DNA from 3 places in the Bradyrhizobium sp. A11 genome. Region 2 is predicted to be linked to each of the others. Evidence: predicted binding sites of a transcription regulator. Region 2 holds the regulator's gene; each other region holds the start of a gene.
The links. The regulator LexA, encoded in region 2, represses DNA repair genes until DNA is damaged. The targets are predictions, from matches to a motif close to TGTTCNNNNTGTGTTCNG.
Positions count from the first base shown of each region.

Region 1: the regulator LexA is predicted to act here: its motif matches at 1,886-1,903, upstream of WI560_RS24940 (PA0069 family radical SAM protein).
Region 3: the regulator LexA is predicted to act here: its motif matches at 3,618-3,635, upstream of recA (recombinase RecA).

Region 1 covers NZ_CP149509.1:5,297,914-5,304,293, forward strand. Annotated here, with positions in the region: gene WI560_RS24930 (ribonuclease HII) at 1-149, opposite strand, end outside; gene WI560_RS24935 (VOC family protein) at 220-675, opposite strand; gene WI560_RS24940 (PA0069 family radical SAM protein) at 698-1,864, opposite strand; gene WI560_RS24945 (phosphoketolase) at 2,084-4,498, shown strand; gene WI560_RS24950 (acetate/propionate family kinase) at 4,501-5,700, shown strand; gene WI560_RS24955 (RMD1 family protein) at 5,694-6,380, opposite strand, start outside.
Region 2 covers NZ_CP149509.1:3,115,814-3,122,193, forward strand. Annotated here, with positions in the region: gene WI560_RS14350 (DUF2171 domain-containing protein) at 87-320, shown strand; gene WI560_RS14355 (ComEC/Rec2 family competence protein) at 417-2,693, shown strand; gene WI560_RS14360 (hypothetical protein) at 2,701-3,135, opposite strand; gene WI560_RS14365 (hypothetical protein) at 3,223-3,369, opposite strand; gene lexA (transcriptional repressor LexA) at 3,527-4,228, opposite strand; gene glp (gephyrin-like molybdotransferase Glp) at 4,404-5,615, opposite strand; gene WI560_RS14380 (hypothetical protein) at 5,824-6,030, opposite strand; gene WI560_RS14385 (HAD family hydrolase) at 6,195-6,380, opposite strand, start outside.
Region 3 covers NZ_CP149509.1:4,519,816-4,526,195, forward strand. Annotated here, with positions in the region: gene gcvP (aminomethyl-transferring glycine dehydrogenase) at 1-2,263, shown strand, start outside; gene recA (recombinase RecA) at 2,457-3,545, opposite strand; gene WI560_RS21280 (hypothetical protein) at 3,914-4,114, shown strand; gene WI560_RS21285 (hypothetical protein) at 4,259-4,426, shown strand; gene WI560_RS21290 (DUF2798 domain-containing protein) at 4,951-5,208, opposite strand; gene WI560_RS21295 (DUF6894 family protein) at 5,553-5,786, shown strand; gene WI560_RS21300 (hypothetical protein) at 5,810-6,064, opposite strand; gene WI560_RS21305 (hypothetical protein) at 6,171-6,380, opposite strand, start outside.

The DNA.
Region 1 (6,380 bases), 2.2 Mb from region 2:
ATACCTCTCTTGCCGGCGGGAGCGGCCATGGCTTGGGCCGCAGCCGTCTTGGCTGCCTTGGCCGGTGCGGCCTTGGTCGCAGCAGCCTTCTTACCCGGCTTATTAGGCGCGCCTTTAGCCGGCTTGGTGGCGGACTTGTCCCGAATCATGGCCGGGATCGTGCGCAAGGCGCCCGGCCTGCGCAACCGGGAACCTGTCGCAATTCCCGCTATTCAGGTCCTACTCCGCCAGATGCACCCGCCGGTCGTCGCCGACATCGATGCCGGGCGCAACCACGACCTCCCAGGGATGACCGTCGGGGTCGGCAAAATAACCGGAATAGCCGCCGTAGTGGGTCTCGTGCGCGGTCTTCACCAGCTTCGCCCCCTTGCCGAGCGCGAAGGCCATCACCGCATCGACCTCCTCGCGGGTCCGACAGTTCCAGGCGATCGTCATGCCGCGGAAGGCCTGCGGTCTCGGCTGGTCCGGCAGCCCCGCGTCGGCCGCGAGTTGATCCCAGCCATACAAGGCGAGCACGGGACCACCGGTATCGTAGAACGCGACGGCCTCGCCGGTCGCCTTCAGCCGGCGCGAGAAACCGAGCGCGTCGTAGAAAGCGATGCTGGCGCGGATGTCGCTGACGCCGAGCGTGATGACCGTGAGCCGCGGCACCGGCACATTGAGTTCCCCTGGCATGCGACGCCTCTTCCGTTTCCGATCAGAACAGGCTGAGCTGGTCGCCGTTCCGCTTCGGCCGCGCAAAGTGATCCGTCGTCAGCTTGGAGCGCCGCTTGTTCAGCCCGAGCCGCTCGCAGGCGATCTCGAAGCGGCGGCCGATGGTCCACGCCATCGGTCCGGTGCCCTTCATCCGCTCGCCCCATTTCGCATCGTAGTCGCGCCCGCCGCGCATGTCGCGGATCAGGGTGAAGACGTGGCGGTAGCGGTCCGGATAATTCGCCATGAGCCATTCGCGGAAGAGATCGCGCACCTCGAGCGGCAGCCGCAGCAGCACATAGGAGGCTTCCTTGACACCGGCATGGGCGGCGGCATCGAGAATGCGCTCGATCTCGCAATCGTTCAGCGCGGGGATCACCGGCGCCACCATCACGGTGGTCGGAATGCCGACGTCCGAGAGCTGCTTCAGCGCTTCCAGCCGCTTCGGCGGCGTCGCGGCGCGCGGCTCCATGGTGCGGGCCAGTTTCGGATCGAGCGAGGTTACTGATATCGCGACCTTGGCGAGGTTACGCTTGGCCATCCGCGCGAGAATGTCGATGTCGCGCAGCACCAGCGCCGATTTGGTGACGATGCCGACGGGATGGCCGGCACGTTCCAGCACCTCGAGGATGCCGCGCATGATCTGGTGCTCGCGCTCGATCGGCTGATACGGATCGGTGTTGGTGCCGATCGCGATCATCCGCGGCTCGTAGCCGGAGGCGGCGAGCTCCTTCTCCAGCAGCAAAGGCGCCTCGGGTTTCGCAAACAGCTTCGATTCGAAATCGAGGCCCGGCGACAGGCCGAGATAAGCGTGGGTCGGCCGGGCGAAGCAGTAGACACAGCCGTGCTCGCAGCCGCGATAGGGATTGATCGAGCGGTCGAAGCCGATGTCGGGTGAGTCGTTACGTGTGATCACCTTGCGCGACGTGTCGACTGCGACCGTGGTCTTGAATGGCGGCAGCTCTTCCAGGCTCTGCCAGCCGTCGTCGAAAGCGACGCGCGCCTCGGCCTCGTAGCGGCCGCTGGCATTGGACTGCGCCCCCCGCCCTCGCCTGCGGGCGCGGTCGATGGCGACGCCGAGTTCCGGAAAATCAGAGTCCGCACCCGCCGGCTCGGAGGGCGCCTTGACCGGCGGGTGCTTGAGAGCATGAGAGGATGCTGCTGGACTCATGGAGCGAAGATAGCACGTCGAAGGAACAAATCAAGAACACAAATGAGAAACGGAAAAACAACCCATGCAAAGCGGCCGCCCAAATTTCGAGCGTGGTCCTTTGACCTCACGCAACAGGGCTGTCGTAACGATCTCGTTTGATGTCGCAACGGGATCGATCGCGCCGGAACAAAGTTGGTGACGATCGCGGGGCGTAGCTCGGCAACAATCGGCAAGAACATGACAAATCGACAACAATCAGCTGCCGCGAGCAGCGATCTCGATCTCCTTGATCGCTATTGGCGCGCCGCCAACTACCTCTCTGTCGGACAAATCTATCTGCTCGACAATCCGCTGCTGCGCGAGCCGTTGCGGGCCGAGCACATCAAGCCGCGCCTGCTCGGCCATTGGGGCACGACGCCGGGTTTGAACTTCATCTTTGCCCATCTCAATCGCGCGATCCGCGCGCTCGATCTCGACGTGATCTATGTCTGCGGCCCCGGGCATGGCGGTCCCGGCATGGTCGCCAACACCTATCTGGAAGGCAGCTACTGCGAGATCTATCCCGAGATCGCCCGCGATGCGGACGGCATGCGCAAGCTGTTCAGGCAGTTCTCCTTTCCCGGCGGCATCCCGAGCCATGCGGCGCCGGAAACGCCGGGCTCGATTCACGAGGGCGGCGAGCTCGGCTACGCGCTGGTGCACGCCTACGGCGCCGCCTTCGACAATCCTGATTTGATCGTCGCCTGCGTCGTCGGCGACGGCGAGGCCGAGACCGGCCCGCTGGCTGCGTCCTGGCACTCGAACAAATTCCTGAACCCCGCCCATGACGGCGCGGTGCTGCCGATCCTGCATCTCAACGGCTACAAAATCGCCAATCCGACCGTGCTGGGGCGGATGCGAGATGCGGAAATCCGCGATCTCTTTCGCGGTTTCGGCCACGAGCCGCTGTTCGTCGAGGGTGACGATCCCAAATTGATGCACCAGGCCATGGCGGACGCGCTCGACGTCGCGCTCGCCAGCATCCGTTCGATTCAGCAGCACGCCCGCGACGGGCGCAGCAGCGTCGAGCGGCCACGCTGGCCGATGATCGTGCTGCGCAGCCCGAAGGGCTGGACCGGCCCTAAGGAGGTCGACGGCAAGAAGGTCGAGGGCTTCTGGCGCGCGCATCAGGTCCCCGTCGCCGGCTGCCGCGACAACCCGGCGCACCTGAAAGTGCTCGAAGACTGGATGCGCAGCTACGAGCCTGAAAAGCTGTTCGACGCGAGCGGTGCCCTCGTTCCCGAGCTTCAGGCGCTCGCGCCTCGCGGCAATCGCCGCATGGGCGCCAACCCGCATGCCAATGGCGGCCTGCTCAAGAAGGAGCTGAAGCTGCCGGACTTCCACCGCTTCGCGATCGAGGTGCCGCAGCCCGGCGGCGTCGTAGCCGAAGCGACGCGCGAGCTCGGCAAGTTTCTGCGCGACGTCATCCGCCTCAATGCGAAGGAGCGCAACTTCCGCATCATGGGCCCGGACGAGACCGCGTCAAACCGGCTGGACGCCGTGTTCGAGGCGACCGAGCGCGTCTGGATGGAGCCGATCGAATCCTACGACGTGCATCTGGCGCAGGATGGCCGCGTCATGGAGGTGCTGAGCGAGCATCTCTGCCAGGGCTGGCTCGAAGGCTATCTACTCACCGGCCGGCACGGCTTCTTCTCGTGCTACGAGGCCTTCATCCACATCGTCGATTCCATGTTCAATCAGCACGCCAAATGGCTGAAGGTGACGCGCGAGCTGCCGTGGCGCCGTCCGATCGCCTCGCTGAATTACCTCCTGACCTCGCATGTTTGGCGTCAGGACCACAACGGCTTCAGCCATCAGGACCCTGGCTTCGTCGATCTCGTCGCCAACAAGAAGGCCGATATCGTCCGCATCTACTTCCCGCCTGATGCCAACACGCTGCTGTGGATCGCCGACCACTGCCTGCGCACCTACAACCGCATCAACGTCATCGTCGCCGGCAAGCAGCCGGCGCCGCAATGGCTGTCGATGCGGGACGCCGCGGCGCATTGCGACGCCGGCATCGGCATCTGGAGCTGGGCGGGGACGGAGAAGGCTGGCGGCGAACCGGACGTGGTGATGGCCTGCGCCGGCGATGTCCCGACGCTGGAGACGCTCGCCGCCGTCGACCTCTTGCGCAAGGCCCTGCCGGATCTGAAGATCCGCGTCGTCAACGTCGTCGACCTCATGACGCTGCAGCCGAAGGATCAGCATCCGCACGGCCTGTCCGACCGCGACTTCGACAGCCTGTTCACGCGCGACAAGCCTGTCATCTTCGCCTATCACGGCTATCCCTATCTGATCCACCGGCTGACCTATAGCCGCACCAACCATGCCGGCATGCATGTGCGCGGCTTCGCCGAGGAAGGCACCACGACGACGCCGTTCGACATGGTCGTGCTCAACGAGCTCGACCGCTACCACCTCGCGATCGAGGCGATCGAACGCGTACCCGGACTCGCGGCCAAGGCCACTCAGGCCAAGCAGCAATTCCGCGACAAGCTGATCGAGCATTCGCGCTATGTGCGCGAGCACGGCGAGGACATGCCGGAGATCCAGGGCTGGGTCTGGCCCAACAGCTCCGGCGGCACCACGCCTGCCGAAGCCGGCGACTAATCATGTCGGACATGGTCCTCGTCCTCAACTCGGGATCGTCGAGCATCAAGTTCGGCCTGTTCGACATTTCGGCGGCCGAGCCCGTCCTGCTCTGCAAGGGCCTGCTCGACGAGCATGAGGCAAGACCGCGCCTTGTGGTGAAGAGCCCGGCGGGCGACGACCTGTTCGCGGCACGGAAGGAGGCGCCGGACGCCGACGGCGGCCATTTGTTCGCCGACGTGCTCGCCTTCATCGAGGAGAGGTTCGGCGCACACAGCCTGCGTGCGGTCGGCCACCGTATCGTCCACGGCGGGCCGGATTATTCAGGCCCGGTCGTGCTGAAGGACGACGTCACCACGAAGCTGGCGGCATTGACGCCGCTGGCGCCGCTGCACCAGCCGCGCTGCCTCGCGCCCGTTCGCGCGCTTGCGGCGATCCGGCCTGCGCTGACGCAGATCGCCTGCTTCGACACCGCCTTCCACCACAGCCTTGCGCCGTCCGCGCGCCGCTTCGCGATTCCGCGACACTATGAAGAGCGCGGCGTCCGACGCTACGGCTTTCACGGCCTCTCCTTCGAATATGTCGCGGGCCGCCTCGCCGCGATCGCGCCGGAGCTCATCGCCAAACGCAGCGTCATCGCGCATCTCGGCAACGGCGCCAGCCTGTGCGCGTTGCACCACGGCCGCAGCATCGACACCACGATGGGACTGACGCCGCTCGACGGCCTCGTCATGGGCACCCGCTGCGGCACCATCGATCCGGGCGTGCTGCTTTATCTGCAGCAGCATGAGAAGATGTCGGCCGAGCAGATCCAGCACCTGCTCTATCGCGAGTCCGGCCTGCTCGGCGTCTCCGGCATCTCCGCGGACATGCGAACGTTGCTGGCGAGCGGCGAGGCCGGCGCGCGGGAGGCGGTCGAGCTCTTCACTTACCGCGCGGCGCAGCAGATCGCGATGATGGCCACAACACTCGGCGGGCTCGACTGCCTGGTCTTCACCGGCGGCATCGGCGAGCACGCCAAGGAGGTTCGCAGCGCGATCTGCGAGCGGCTCGGCTGGCTCGGCGTGCGCATCGATGCTGCGGCGAACGACGCCGCGCGCGAGCGCATCAACGACAGCGACAGTGCCGTCGATGTCTTCGTCATTCCGACCGACGAAGAGATGACGATCGCCCGCCATTGCGCGGCCCTGATCCGTGGACGCCGGGCCGCCGCGCCTCAGTGAGTGCCGGTCAGGAGCTGAAAACTCCCCATCGCGACCTCGATCAGGATCAGCACCACGACGGCAATCTCCAGGCGGAGCGAGCGCTGGGTGTCGATGATGTCGCTCAGCGCGTTGGCGGTCTCCGACACCGCGGCAAGCTTGCGCTCGAGCGTGTCGAGGCGCTCCTTCAGCTCGTACTCGTCCTCCAGGCGCGAATAGAGCCGATCGAGCTCGGGCTTCTCCCAGAGCACGTCGGGCTTCTCGGCGATGGCGACGCGGCCGGCGACCCGCTGCTGCACTAGCAGTGCGTTGCCGATCAATTGCAGGATGCCCTTGCGCCGTTGCGGCGTGCGGCCGTGTTCGGCGAGCTCCCGTGCAAACGGCTCGATCACGTCGAAGACCGCGGCGACGCGCCGCTCGTCGCGCGCCAGCGACGTGCTCTTGGCGAGCGCATCCGCAACCAGCAGCAGCCGGTCGTCGGAGAATTTGGCAAGGCAGATCGGCCCGCCCGGCTGGATCGCCTCGGCGGCCTCATCGCTGCAGAGCTGGGCCTGCGCGATCTCTTCTTCGTAGGGGCTGAGCTCTCCGGTCACGCGTGACGTCAGGTTGTCGATGAGAACCTTCTCCTCCGACGGGAGCAGGCCGATCAGCACCACGACGCCGTAGCGGAAGATCACGGCGAGACCGGCATGGACCCGGTA
Region 2 (6,380 bases):
CGTCGCGAAACACACGGCATCGTCATTGCCGAGAGAGAACGAACGTGCCTCGTCTGCGTTGGCGTGGGTTCAACAAGGAACCCACCATGCGTAACATCGCAGAGCATATGGAAGTCATCGGCGCCGACGGCGTACATGTCGGCACGGTCGACAAGGTCGAAGGCAACCGCATCAAGCTGACCAAGAAGGACAGCGGCGAGGGCAGCCACAAGGGCCACCATCATTTCATCGACAAGGGCCTCGTCGCCGATGTCGAGGGCAACAAGGTGCGGCTGTCGGCCAAGGCGTCGGTGGCCGTGACGATGGAAGAGGAAAAGTAGGGGGCGCCTTCTCGCGTTCCTGATCTGTACCGCTATTCGCCCGGCCGCACGTTCCGGTAGCTTCAGTGCCAGTCGCGTCGCGTAAGGTGCAGGGGAATGGCGGAGCAGGGCCGGCCAGTACGCGCCCAGGGGATTGCCGGGACGTGGCCGGTCGGCCGCGCCGCACCCGCCGGCGGCCTTGTGCCGGCGGGTTTCGGCATCTGGCCCACGATTGTCGAAACGCTTCGCGGATGGGCCCGCGCCGAGGCCGGTCCCGGACGCCTGCTGCCGTGGGTGCCGGTCGCCTTTGGCGGCGGCATCGCGCTCTATTTTGCCGCCGATCATGAGCCGGTGCTGTGGGTTGTCGCGACGATGGCGGCCGCACTGCTGCTCGGCGCGATCCTGCTGCGGCGGAGCCGGCTGTTCGCGCCCGCTCTCATGATCGCGGCGGTCGCTTCCGGCTTTGCCGGGGCGACCTGGAAGACGGCGCGCGTCACCCATACCGTGCTGGCCAAGCCGCTCTATTCCGTGTCGCTGTCGGGCTTCGTCGAGACGCGCGACATCCGCGAGCGCACCGACCGCTTCGTGCTGCGCGTCACCGCCATGGAGGCGCAGCGCAGCGACGTCAGGCTCGATCGCGTCCGCCTGTCGGTGCGCAAGGGCACCGCGCCCGAGGTCGGCAGCTTCGTTCAGTTGAAAGCGCGGCTGATGCCGCCGCTCTCGCCGGTGCGCCCGGGTAGCTACGACTTCTCGCGGGATATGTTCTTTCAGGGCATCGGCGCCTCCGGCTTCGTGATGGGCGCGATCACGGCTTCGACCCCGCCGGACGCCGGCGGCCTGCGGCTGCGCTACGCCGCCTTCATGCAAGGCCTGCGCGATGCGATCGACGCGCGCATCCGCGCGACGCTCGAGGGCGACAACCGCGCGATCGCGACCGCGCTGCTCACCGGGCGGCGCGATGCGATCTCCGCGCCCGTCAACGACGCGATGTTCATCTCGGGGCTCGGGCACGTTCTCTCCATCTCCGGCTATCACATGGCGGTGGTCGCGGGCGTCGTTTTCTTCGCGGTGCGCGCGCTGCTGGCGTTGATCCCGGGCCTCACCGTCGGGTTCGCCATCAAGAAATGGTCGGCGGCCGCAGCTTTGGTGGCCGCCGCGTTCTATCTGCTGCTCTCGGGTGCCGAGGTCGCAACGCAGCGATCGTTCTTCATGACGGCGGTGGTGCTGATCGCGGTGATGGTCGACCGCCGCGCCATCACCTTCCGCACGCTGGCGGTGGCGGCGCTGATCGTGCTCGCGGTCGCGCCGGAGGCACTGGTGCATCCGAGCTTCCAGATGTCGTTTGCGGCAACGCTCGGTCTGGTGGCGCTGGTGCAGATCGGCATGCCGAACCTGCTGGCCGCGCCCGATCATTCGGCGACCGCACGCGTCGCGCTGTGGGGCGGCCGCGAGATCGCGATGTTGTTCCTGGCCTCGCTGATCGCGGGGCTTGCGACCACGCCCTATGCCGCCTTCCACTTCCATCGCGTCACGCCCTATGGCGTGCTCGCTAATCTCGGGGCGATGCCGGTGGTCTCAGTGCTGGTGATGCCAGCGGGGCTGTTGGGATTGCTCGCAGCGCCGTTCGGGCTCGATGGCGTGTTCTGGTGGCTGATGGGCCTGGGCATCGACTGGATGGTCGCGGTCTCGCGCTGGGTCGCGGCATTGCCGGGCGCGGTCGGCCGCATCCCGGCGTTCGGCATCGCGCCGCTGATCGCCGCGAGCCTCGGCATCATCCTGATGGGTCTGTTGCGCACGCCCTTGCGCTGGTGCGGTGCCGTGGTGCTGCTGGCGTCCATCGCCTGGGGCCTATCGGCACGGCAGCCTGATGTCCTGATTGCCGGGGACGGCGCCAGCGTCGCGGTGCGGGGCGGGGACGGGCGTCTGCACCTGATCAGGGCGGGCAAGGACAGTTTCCTGCTGAAGGAATGGCTGGCGGCCGACGCCGATCCGCGCGATGCCGCCAGCAGCACGTTGGCCGAGGGAGTGTCGTGCGACGAGGCCGGCTGCGTGACGCCGCTCGCCGATGGACGCCTGGTCGCGCTGGCCTCGCGCATCGAAGCGCTGGCGGACGATTGCAGCCGCGCCGCGCTGGTGGTGACGTCGCGGCCCGCGCCGCCCGATTGCGCGGCGATGGTGGTGGATCGGCAGCGGCTCGCTCGCCAGGGCGCGCTGGCGTTGACACGGCATGGCGACGGATTTGCGGTTGAGGCGGTCAAGGCGAGAGGTGCAAACCGCCCCTGGTCGCCGGCAGTCGCCGGCGAGGGCGATTTCGAAGGAGCCCTCATGCCGAAGGCGGCTCCGCGCGTCCGCGACGCAACGCCGTCGGAGGCCGATCTTCAGGCCGAGGACTGAGCTTTGATCAGCCGATCGGCAGGCGCGTGACCGGCGGCCGACTGTCGGCGATGATCTCAGGCTTGTGCTCGCGCTCGCCGACCGGCTGCGTCACCGGCAGCTGCAGCACGGTTGCGCGCTGGCCTTCGACCAGCTGAGTCACCAGCACGTATTTGCCGTCAGGAAATTCGATCGCGTCGTGATGGCGATCGGGAATGTGCGGATCGATCTTGCCGAACTTGCCGACGCGGGAGTTGACGGTGCGCGTCCAGATCCAGCGGTTGTCGTAACGGACGTTGTCGGCGAAGGCGAGCTCCGTCCCCGGCAGCAGGCAGACCGCAACGGAGAGATCGGCTTCGGAGGCGAAGCCGCGCGTCGAGGTGCCGCGGAAGGTTGTCGTGACGATCGTCTCGCCGACTTCGGCGGGACGCGTTGCGACGGCATGCAGGCTGTAGTCACACATCGGGTGCTCCTCATGCGAAGATAGCGACCCGCGTCTCGTCGAGGCGCAGGCCTCAATCAGAGTGGAAGCCTGCAACGCTCTGCTTGGTTATGGGCAAATCTGCGGCTCGCGTCCGCAGCGCGCGATCACATTATCTTTCCCGGATTCGATAGGAACAAACATCGCATCCTTGCATTTGGCCGGCGTATCGGCGCTGCCGGCACGCGCAGGGCTATCGCGTGTGGCGATGGTCACCAGCCGCCTCCACAGCGTCATGGCCGGGCTTGTCCCGGCCATCCACGCCTTCCACGCAGCACAATGAACGTGGATGCCCGGGACAAGCCCGGGCATGACGACCTCTGCAAAATTCAAATGCGATTGCCGAAGCGCGCCCGGCGCTTGATGCTCGGTATCAGTACTTCCGGTAAAGCCCGATCAGCTTGCCCTGAATCTTCACGCGGTTCGGCGGCAGGATGCGCACCTCATAAGCGGCATTGGCCGGCTCGAGTGCGATCGAGGCGCCGCGGCGGCGGAAGCGCTTGAGCGTGGCCTCCTCGTCGTCGATCAGCGCCACCACGATGTCGCCGGTATCGGCGCTCTCGTTGCGCTGGATCAGCGCCATGTCGCCGTCGAGGATGCCGGCTTCCACCATGGAATCGCCGCGCACTTCGAGCGCGTAGTGCTCGCCCGAGCCGAGCATGTCGGGCGGCACGCTGATGGTGTGGCTGCGGGTCTGCAACGCCTCGATCGGCGTGCCGGCCGCGATACGGCCCATCACGGGCACCGCCACCGGCCGCTCACCCTCGTCCATGGAGGGGCTGGAGCTCGTGCGAACCTTGCCGAGATTGCCCTCGATGACGCTCGGCGTGAAGCCGCGCCGGGCGCCGGCGGCAGCCTGGAGCTCGGGCAGCTTGATCACTTCGATGGCGCGTGCGCGGTTGGGCAGGCGGCGGATGAAGCCACGCTCCTCGAGCGCGGTGATCAGGCGGTGGATGCCCGACTTCGAGCGCAGGTCGAGCGCATCCTTCATCTCGTCGAAGGAGGGCGGCACACCGCTTTCCTTCAAACGTTCGCTGATGAACCTCAGAAGCTCGTATTGTTTGCGAGTTAACATCTCGACCAAAGTCCCCCGGTTGATGTCGTTCGATTCCGAGACGATGAGTTCAGCGATAAGTCGCTACATGCTCGAAACAAATCATGAACGGACACTATATGTTCGATACATGTTCCGCAACTGCTTAATTTACCGTGAACGGCGGCGATCTCGCGGAATGCGTGTGGCCGTGCACTCAGACGGGGAGACGCAGCACCTCGCAAGGGCTGCCCGCCTCGGCCTTCGGCGCGAACGGTGCGCGCACGAGAAGTACCTGTGCCGCAGCAAGATTCGCAAGCAGAGAGGAATCCTGATGGCTGACGGGAACGGCGACTTGCGCACCATCGTCGCGCAGTTCCAGGCGCGCGCGCAGATAATCCTCGCGCTGGTCGTTGGCGCCGAGATCCTTGCCCAGCACGGCGCGCTCGCGGCGATGATGAATCACTGAACGGCCCGACAAGGCGCGAATCAACGGCACCATGAACAGGAATGCGCACACGTAGGACGACACGGGATTGCCGGGCAGGCCGATCACGCGCATCGCTCCGAGCCGTCCGTGCATCATCGGCTTGCCGGGCCGGATCGCGATCTTCCAGAACGCCATCGAGATGCCTTCGCCCCGCAGCGCCTGCTGGACCAGATCATGGTCGCCGACCGATGCGCCGCCGGTCGTGATCAGGATGTCAGCACCGCACTCGCGGGCGCGGCGGATACCGGCGGAGGTGGCCTGCAGCGTGTCGGCGGCGACACCGAGGTCGATGGTCTCGGCGCCCTCGCTGCGGGCGAGCGCGTGCAGGGCGTAGCCGTTGGAATAGACGATCTGGCCGTGCCCGGGCGTGGTGCCCGGCCTCACCAGCTCGTCGCCGGTGGCGAGGATCGCAACCTTGGGACGGCTGCATACCGCGAGGTCGGGATGATTCATCGCCGCTGCAAGCGCGAGATCGCGCTCCGTCAGGCGGGTTCCCTTGCGCAGGAGCACGTCACCCTCGCGGAAATCGACGCCGGCCGGGCGGACGTGCCGTCCGGCGATCGCGGCTTCCTTGATGGTGACGCTGTTGCCGTCCGCGACAGTGTCCTCCTGGATCACGACCGCGTCCGCTCCGTCCGGGATGACGCCGCCGGTGAAGATCCGCACGGCTTCGCCGGCGCCAACCGCTCTCGTGAAAGGACGGCCGGCTGCGATCTCGCCGATCACCGTCAGCCGGGAATCGACCGTTGCCGCATCGGCCGCGCGCACGGCGTAGCCGTCCATCGCCGACATCGCCTGCGGCGGCTGCGTGCGGCGCGCCGCGACGTCATGCGCGAGCACGCGGTGATAGGCCTCGTCGAGCGAAACCATCTGTTCAGGCAGCGGCTCTGCACCTGCCAGCACCGCAGCAAGGGCGTCGGAAACCGGCATCAGGGCCACGGGCGAAACTCCTGCTCGCACATCGTTCAATGGGGCGGCGAGAGTTCTAGCTGACTGCAGACGCGAGGCAAAGCAGCACGCAGGATGATCTATCCTGCGTGCTCTCCGAGATCGAGCAAGTGCAAGTTCGCACACGTGATTCTAAAGGCGAAACGGCCGGCATGACCCTGGCCAACACTGAGCTGGCCAGCGCGCCCCGCTCATGTGTTCAAGGTGCCGTGGGATCGTCCGGGCTGATGTCCCATGCGACGTCGGGAGGTTTGGGGCCTTGGTCCTTGTCGGGGAGCGGATCGGCCTGCGATTTCAGGTCCGCAGCCTTGCTGATCAGCTTGGCGGAAAGCTCGGAATCCGAGGTGGTTCTGGCGAACTCAAGCAACAGAGAGGCTTGCTTGGTGAGGTAGGTTTTGCCCAGCACGTCGATCAGTCCCAATGTAGAAGTCCCAACGGACTCATGAGTCCGAAGGGTGGTATTCCGTTCCGGGAACTCTGTATAAAAATGCACAAAGGGGGCGGGTTCCACAGATTTTGTTTAGTTCCGGACGCGGTTTGCAGTGGGCTCCTTCTGATCAGGGGCCGGGATCAAATGCCCAACGCCTTCAATGCGTTCCCGACGTCGCGCGGCGATGTCACGTGCACCGCCGTCAATCCGCGCGCCCGCGCGCCCTCGATGTTCTCTTCGAGATCGTCGAAGAACACGATGCGCTCGGCCGGCACGCCGATCGCCGCGACGACATGGTCGAAAGCGTCTGCGTCCGGTTTGCGCAG
Region 3 (6,380 bases), 1.4 Mb from region 2:
TCCCCTCACCGATCTCGACAAGGCGGACGTGGTCGGCGCACTGCTGCAATATCCGGGCTCATCGGGCGCATTGCGCGACCTCAGGCCCGCGATATCGGCGCTGAAGGCCAAGGGCGCGCTCGCGATTCTCGCCGCCGACCTGCTGGCGCTGACGCTGATCGCCTCGCCCGGCGAGCTCGGAGCCGATATCGCGATCGGCTCGGCGCAGCGCTTTGGCGTGCCGATGGGCTATGGCGGACCGCACGCGGCCTATATGGCGGTGCGCGATGCGCTGAAGCGCTCGCTGCCCGGCCGCATCGTCGGCCTGTCCGTGGATTCGCGCGGCATGCCGGCCTATCGGCTCGCGCTGCAGACCCGCGAGCAGCACATCCGCCGCGAGAAGGCGACCTCCAATATCTGCACCGCGCAGGTGCTGCTTGCCGTGATCGCCTCGATGTATGCGGTCTATCACGGCCCCGAGGGCCTCTCGCAGATCGCGCGCAACGTGCATCGCCGCACCGCGGTGCTGGCGAGCGGTCTGCGCAAGCTCGGCTTTGCGCCGCAATCGGAGACCTTCTTCGACACGCTCAGCGTCGATGCCGGCGCCAAGCGCGCCGAGATCGTCGCGCGCGCGACCGCCGAGAAGATCAATCTCGGCGTCGGCGAAACCGCCTTGCGCATTGCGCTCGACGAGACCGCGTCGCCGGCTACGGTCGAAGCGGTCTGGCGCGCGTTCGGCGGCACGCTTGCCTACGCCGAGATCGACGCGACCACGCGAGAGGTGCTGCCGGAGGCGCTGAAGCGCACCACCGCGTTCCTCACCCATCCCGTCTTCCATGCGCATCGCTCGGAAACCGAGATGCTGCGCTACATGCGCAAGCTCTCAGATCGCGACCTCGCGCTCGACCGCGCCATGATCCCGCTGGGGTCCTGCACCATGAAGCTGAACGCGACCACCGAGATGATGCCGCTGACCTGGCCGGAATTCGCGACGCTGCACCCGTTCGTGCCGCGCGAGCAGGCCGCGGGCTATCACGCGCTGTTCGCGCGGCTGGAAAAATGGCTGTGCGACATCACCGGCTATGACGCGATCTCGCTGCAGCCGAACTCGGGCGCGCAAGGCGAATATGCCGGTTTGCTCGCGATCCGCGGCTATCACGCCGCGCGCGGAGAGACGCACCGCAAGATCTGCCTGATCCCCTCCTCCGCCCACGGCACCAATCCGGCGTCAGCCGCGATGGCCGGCATGGACGTGGTGGTGGTCGCCTGCGAGAAGAACGGCGATGTCGACGTCAATGATCTCCGCGCCAAGGCGGAGAAACATTCGAACGATCTCGCCGCAATCATGATCACCTATCCCTCGACCCACGGCGTGTTCGAGGAGCATATCCGCGAGATCTGCGAGATCGTGCACGGCCATGGCGGCCAGGTGTATCTGGACGGCGCCAACCTCAACGCCCAGGTCGGCCTGAGCAGGCCCGGCGATTACGGCGCCGATGTCAGCCATCTCAACCTGCACAAGACCTTCTGCATCCCGCATGGCGGCGGCGGCCCCGGCATGGGCCCGATCGGCGTGAAGGCGCACCTTGCGCCATTCCTGCCCGGACACCCGGCAACGCAGGCGGATGCCCCAGTCGGCCCGGTTTCGGCCGCGCCGTTCGGCTCGGCCTCGATCCTGACCATCTCCTACATCTACATCCTGATGATGGGCGGCGAAGGCCTGAAGCGCGCCACCGAAATCGCGATCCTCAACGCCAACTACATCGCAGCCCGCCTCGATCCGCACTTCCCGGTGCTCTACAAGAACGAGAAGGGCCGTGTCGCCCACGAGTGCATCGTCGATCCCCGTCCGCTGAAGACGACCTCAGGCGTCACCGTCGATGACATTGCCAAGCGCCTGATCGATTACGGCTTCCACGCCCCGACCATGAGCTTCCCGGTGCCGGGCACGCTGATGATCGAGCCGACCGAGTCGGAATCGAAGGCCGAGCTCGACCGCTTCTGCGACGCCATGATCGCGATCCGCAAAGAAATCGCCGAGGTCGAGGCCGGCCGCTTCAAGATCGAAGCCTCGCCCTTGCGTCACGCCCCGCACACCGTGCACGACATCGCCGATGATGATTGGAAGCGCGCCTATACCCGCAGCGAGGGCTGCTTCCCCCAGGGCGTCTCACGCACCGACAAATACTGGAGCCCCGTGGGCCGCGTCGACAACGTCTATGGCGACCGCAACCTGGTGTGCTCCTGCCCGCCGGTGAGCGACTACGCGCAAGCCGCGGAGTAAGCCGCGACGGAAGGTTTCGTAAGGCGGGCAAAGCGCAAGCATGCCCACCACCTTTGTATGCGGTGAAAGATGGTGGGCACGGCGCTGACGCGCCTTTGCCCACCCTACGCCAAAAAAGAAACGGGCACCGAAGACGTCGGCAACTCAACGTCCTCAGCGCCCGCTCCTCGCGAAAAACTTGGGTGTCTAAGATCTACTCGTCCGTCGGCTCCTCGCCGTCGGCATCGCGCTCGGGCGTGCCGGCCAGGATCTGCTCGGCGATCAGGCCGGAGTTCTGGCGGATCGCGGTCTCGATCTTGGCGGTGATGTCGGGGTTGGCCTTCAAGAACGCTTTCGAGTTCTCGCGGCCCTGGCCGAGGCGCTGGCTGTCATAGGAGAACCAGGCGCCAGATTTCTCGACGATGCCGGCCTTGACGCCGAGATCGAGGATCTCGCCCATCTTGGAGACCCCCTCGCCGTACATGATGTCGAACTCGACCTGCTTGAACGGGGGCGCCAGCTTGTTCTTGACCACCTTGACGCGCGTGGTGTTGCCGACCACCTCGTCGCGCTCCTTGATCGCGCCGATGCGGCGGATGTCGAGGCGGACGGAGGCGTAGAACTTCAGCGCGTTGCCGCCGGTCGTGGTCTCAGGCGAGCCGTACATCACGCCGATCTTCATGCGGATCTGGTTGATGAAGATGACCATGGTGTTGGACTTGTTGATCGAGGCCGTGAGCTTGCGCAGCGCCTGGCTCATCAGACGGGCCTGCAGACCCGGCAGCGCATCGCCCATCTCGCCCTCGAGCTCGGCCTTCGGCACCAGCGCCGCGACCGAATCGATCACCAGCACGTCCACCGCACCGGAGCGCACCAGCGTGTCGCAGATCTCCAGCGCCTGCTCGCCGGTGTCGGGCTGCGAGATCAGGAGCTCGTCGATGTTGACGCCGAGCTTGCGGGCGTAGACCGGGTCGAGCGCGTGCTCGGCGTCGATGAAGGCGCAGATGCCGCCCTTCTTTTGTGCTTCCGCGACCGTATGCAACGCCAGCGTGGTCTTGCCTGAGGATTCCGGCCCGTAGATCTCGACGATGCGCCCCTTGGGCAGGCCGCCGATGCCGAGCGCGATATCCAGCCCGAGCGAGCCCGACGACACCGCCTCGATGTCCATGGACCGGTCGTTCTTGCCGAGCTTCATCACCGAGCCCTTGCCGAACTGGCGCTCGATCTGGGAGAGCGCGGCGGCCAGAGCTTTACTCTTGTCCATGGAAGATCCTTCGACGATACGCAGGGCAGTGGCGGACATAGGTCGTGCTCCTTATGGCGAGGATTCGCGTGAGGGACAAACGGTTGCGAGGCGGCGCGGCAATAAAAGCAATGTACCCTATTTGTTCTAGGTTCGCAATATGTTCTTTCTGAAATTGGCGACTGTCCGTCCATTCCGCCCCAAACCTGAAATTGAAGACTTGATTTATTGCAACCCCACAACGATGATCCAAATTCAGGCCAGAAACGGTGCGGTTCCGCGCGGCGCTTTGGCGCCCGATCCATGTCGATCTTTAGTCAGCCGGCTTCGCCACGGGCTTTGTGTACACAACTGAACAGACGCCGTTCCGCTTATGGATCCTAATTGATCCTCACCCGCGCGGGACCGCGCACGGATAGGATCGTGCCATGTTCAAGCGGCGACGTTTCAAGCAACAACTGACCCTTCAAGACCGGCTCTCCGCATGGGTGAAGCAGGTCAAGGAGGACGCCGCCAGCCTGCCTCCCGGCCCCGAGCGGGACGCCCTGCTCAAGAAGGCGCGCCAGGCCGAAATGGCGAATCATCTGCACGACTGGGTCAAATCCCCCGGGCTGCAACCGCCGAAATAGCCGAGCGGCCCCGACGTCCTTGTCCGACCGAGCTCGACGCGCCCAATAGCGGTCGCCGTCATCGTTCCGCAATCGCATGGCACCGAACCTTTCGCGGTCTGGGGCCTTCTTCAGGATGAGACCGCAACTCTGGGGACCTCAGTCATGACGGACAACGAGCACCGCGAAACGATCAGGCGCAAACCTCTGCCGGAGGCGGCGCATGAGGAGATGATGAAGTTCGAGCGCACGGAAAACGAGTTCCGCAGGAAGGATCGCGAAGAGCGGGCCAGCGAGCTCCATCTTCCCCTGAATGAAATCAAGATCCACTAGGGCCTGCTGCGACCTGACCCGCAACAACTGACGCTTTAGCCGGTCGGATCAATCGACCGGCAAGAGCGCGTCATCGCAGGCCCTCCTTGGCGAGTCGCGAACGGCTGAGGTATCCAAACACCTCAATCAACCCACTGAAAGAACAGCAGAATTTCATTCACGCTACTGTGCATGGGGTTGTTTTCCCATTTTTTAGATTGGCCGCATGACGCCGCCCGCGATCATCGCAGGACGCGACTGCCGGCAGTGCCCGCCCTACAGCAGCGCGAGTAGCACGAGGCCGATCACCAGCACCACGAAGCCAGCCGCTGTCGCGGCGGCGAACGACCGCTCTACGTTATCCATGATGCCACCCCATCGTCGGCGTGCCACGTTTCCCCCATGGCCGCGCCGAACGGTCTGGAATCTTGCCGACCTGTGTGACCGCAGTTGTGCGAACGGATGTCGAAATTGGGACCGCTGCGGGGCCAGTCTGCGGCCTCAGTACAGGCCGGCAAACCTGCCGCCGGTCAGGCTGTGCTACTTCATGCCTGGCTGCCGGCGCGCGGATCCCTCTCTTCCCGGGTCAGGCGCAGCGCGAAGGCGCGGATCGCGGGCGCGGCCAGGAGCACGATCGGCAGCATCGCGGCCCAGGCGATCAGCCACGACGCCATCCAGTGGCCGAGGAAGATCGTCGCGCTGCCGGCGGGCAAGCTGGCGATCCCCGCCGCGATCAGCGAGGTCAGTCCGGACTGGATGATCCCGAACACGAAATGACTGTAGCGGCGGGGAATGCCGAGCATGACGGACCCATGTTGTTGGCCGTCATCACGGCAAGCAAGGCACATGCCGCCGCGTGCATCGGAAGCCGTTGGCGGGTCCGGCCTGCGTTGCGTCTCCCCCAGCGGCGCAAAGAACGCGACCGGATGGAGCCCAGGAACTCTGTTCTTGGTCGGAGAACCACGGGGTAACCTACCGTCAACCAACAGATTTTCCTCGTCGCGGGAATATGACCACGATCAGCATGTCTGCGGGCGGCGGCATCACCCGTAGCCGCCCGGAATTGATCTGACGCGGGTTTGGGATTGGACTGCGCGCGCCCGTGGCCTTGGGGGCGAGGCCGTCACGCGCGCGATCGGTGCCAGCCATGCCGCTCTATTTCTTTCGTATCCGGAATGGCCGTTATTCCGGCTGCGCCGACCAGGCGACGGAATTTGCCGATCGCGATTCGGCCTGGAAAGAGATGACCAATGTCTGCGCCGACATGACCGCCGGCATTGCGCGCAAGCTCCAGGAAAATTCCGAATGGCACATGGAGCTGCTGGACGAGGCCAAGGAGCCCGTCTTCCGGATCCGCATCGTCGCCGAAACCCTCGACTAGGAAGAGGCTCGAGCAGGCCGGCTTCAGTCCGCGCTGGGCAGCCGCCGCATGGTGAATTCGATGTCGCCGCCCGGCAGTTCGCGCCAGGTCTCGACCGCGCTCATATAGCCGGCCTTGGGGTAGCGGGCGAAGAACGCCTGGGCCCGTTCCCGCGCCGCTGCGCGCGGCAGCGTGAAGGTCTCGCGCAGATAGCCGTCGCCGAAAGTTGGGCCGGGCTTGCCGGCCGCCTTGCGCCGGCGCGCCATACGCTCGGCGAGATCCCGCGGACGATCGGCCATGTCCTGCCCTCCTCTACGCGCTACGCTCAGAGGCAAATGTAGGGCGCGAGCCGGCCGAAGAGGAGTCCTGTCCGAAGGCCTGTGCTGCCCCCGGACGAAGCTTTGGTCAGTTGGCGGCCGTGCCGCTCTTGGTCTTCTTCGGCGCGCTGCTTGCGGCCGATGCCTTCGGCGCCGGCTGCTTCGGCGGATCGGCGCGCATGCCGCCCCAGGGATCATTGGACGCCTTGGACTCCGGGATCTTCTTCAGCGTTTCCTTGTAGGCCTTCTCGCGCTCGGCCTCGACCGCCTTCTCCTCCGGCGTCTTGCTCGGGCCGTC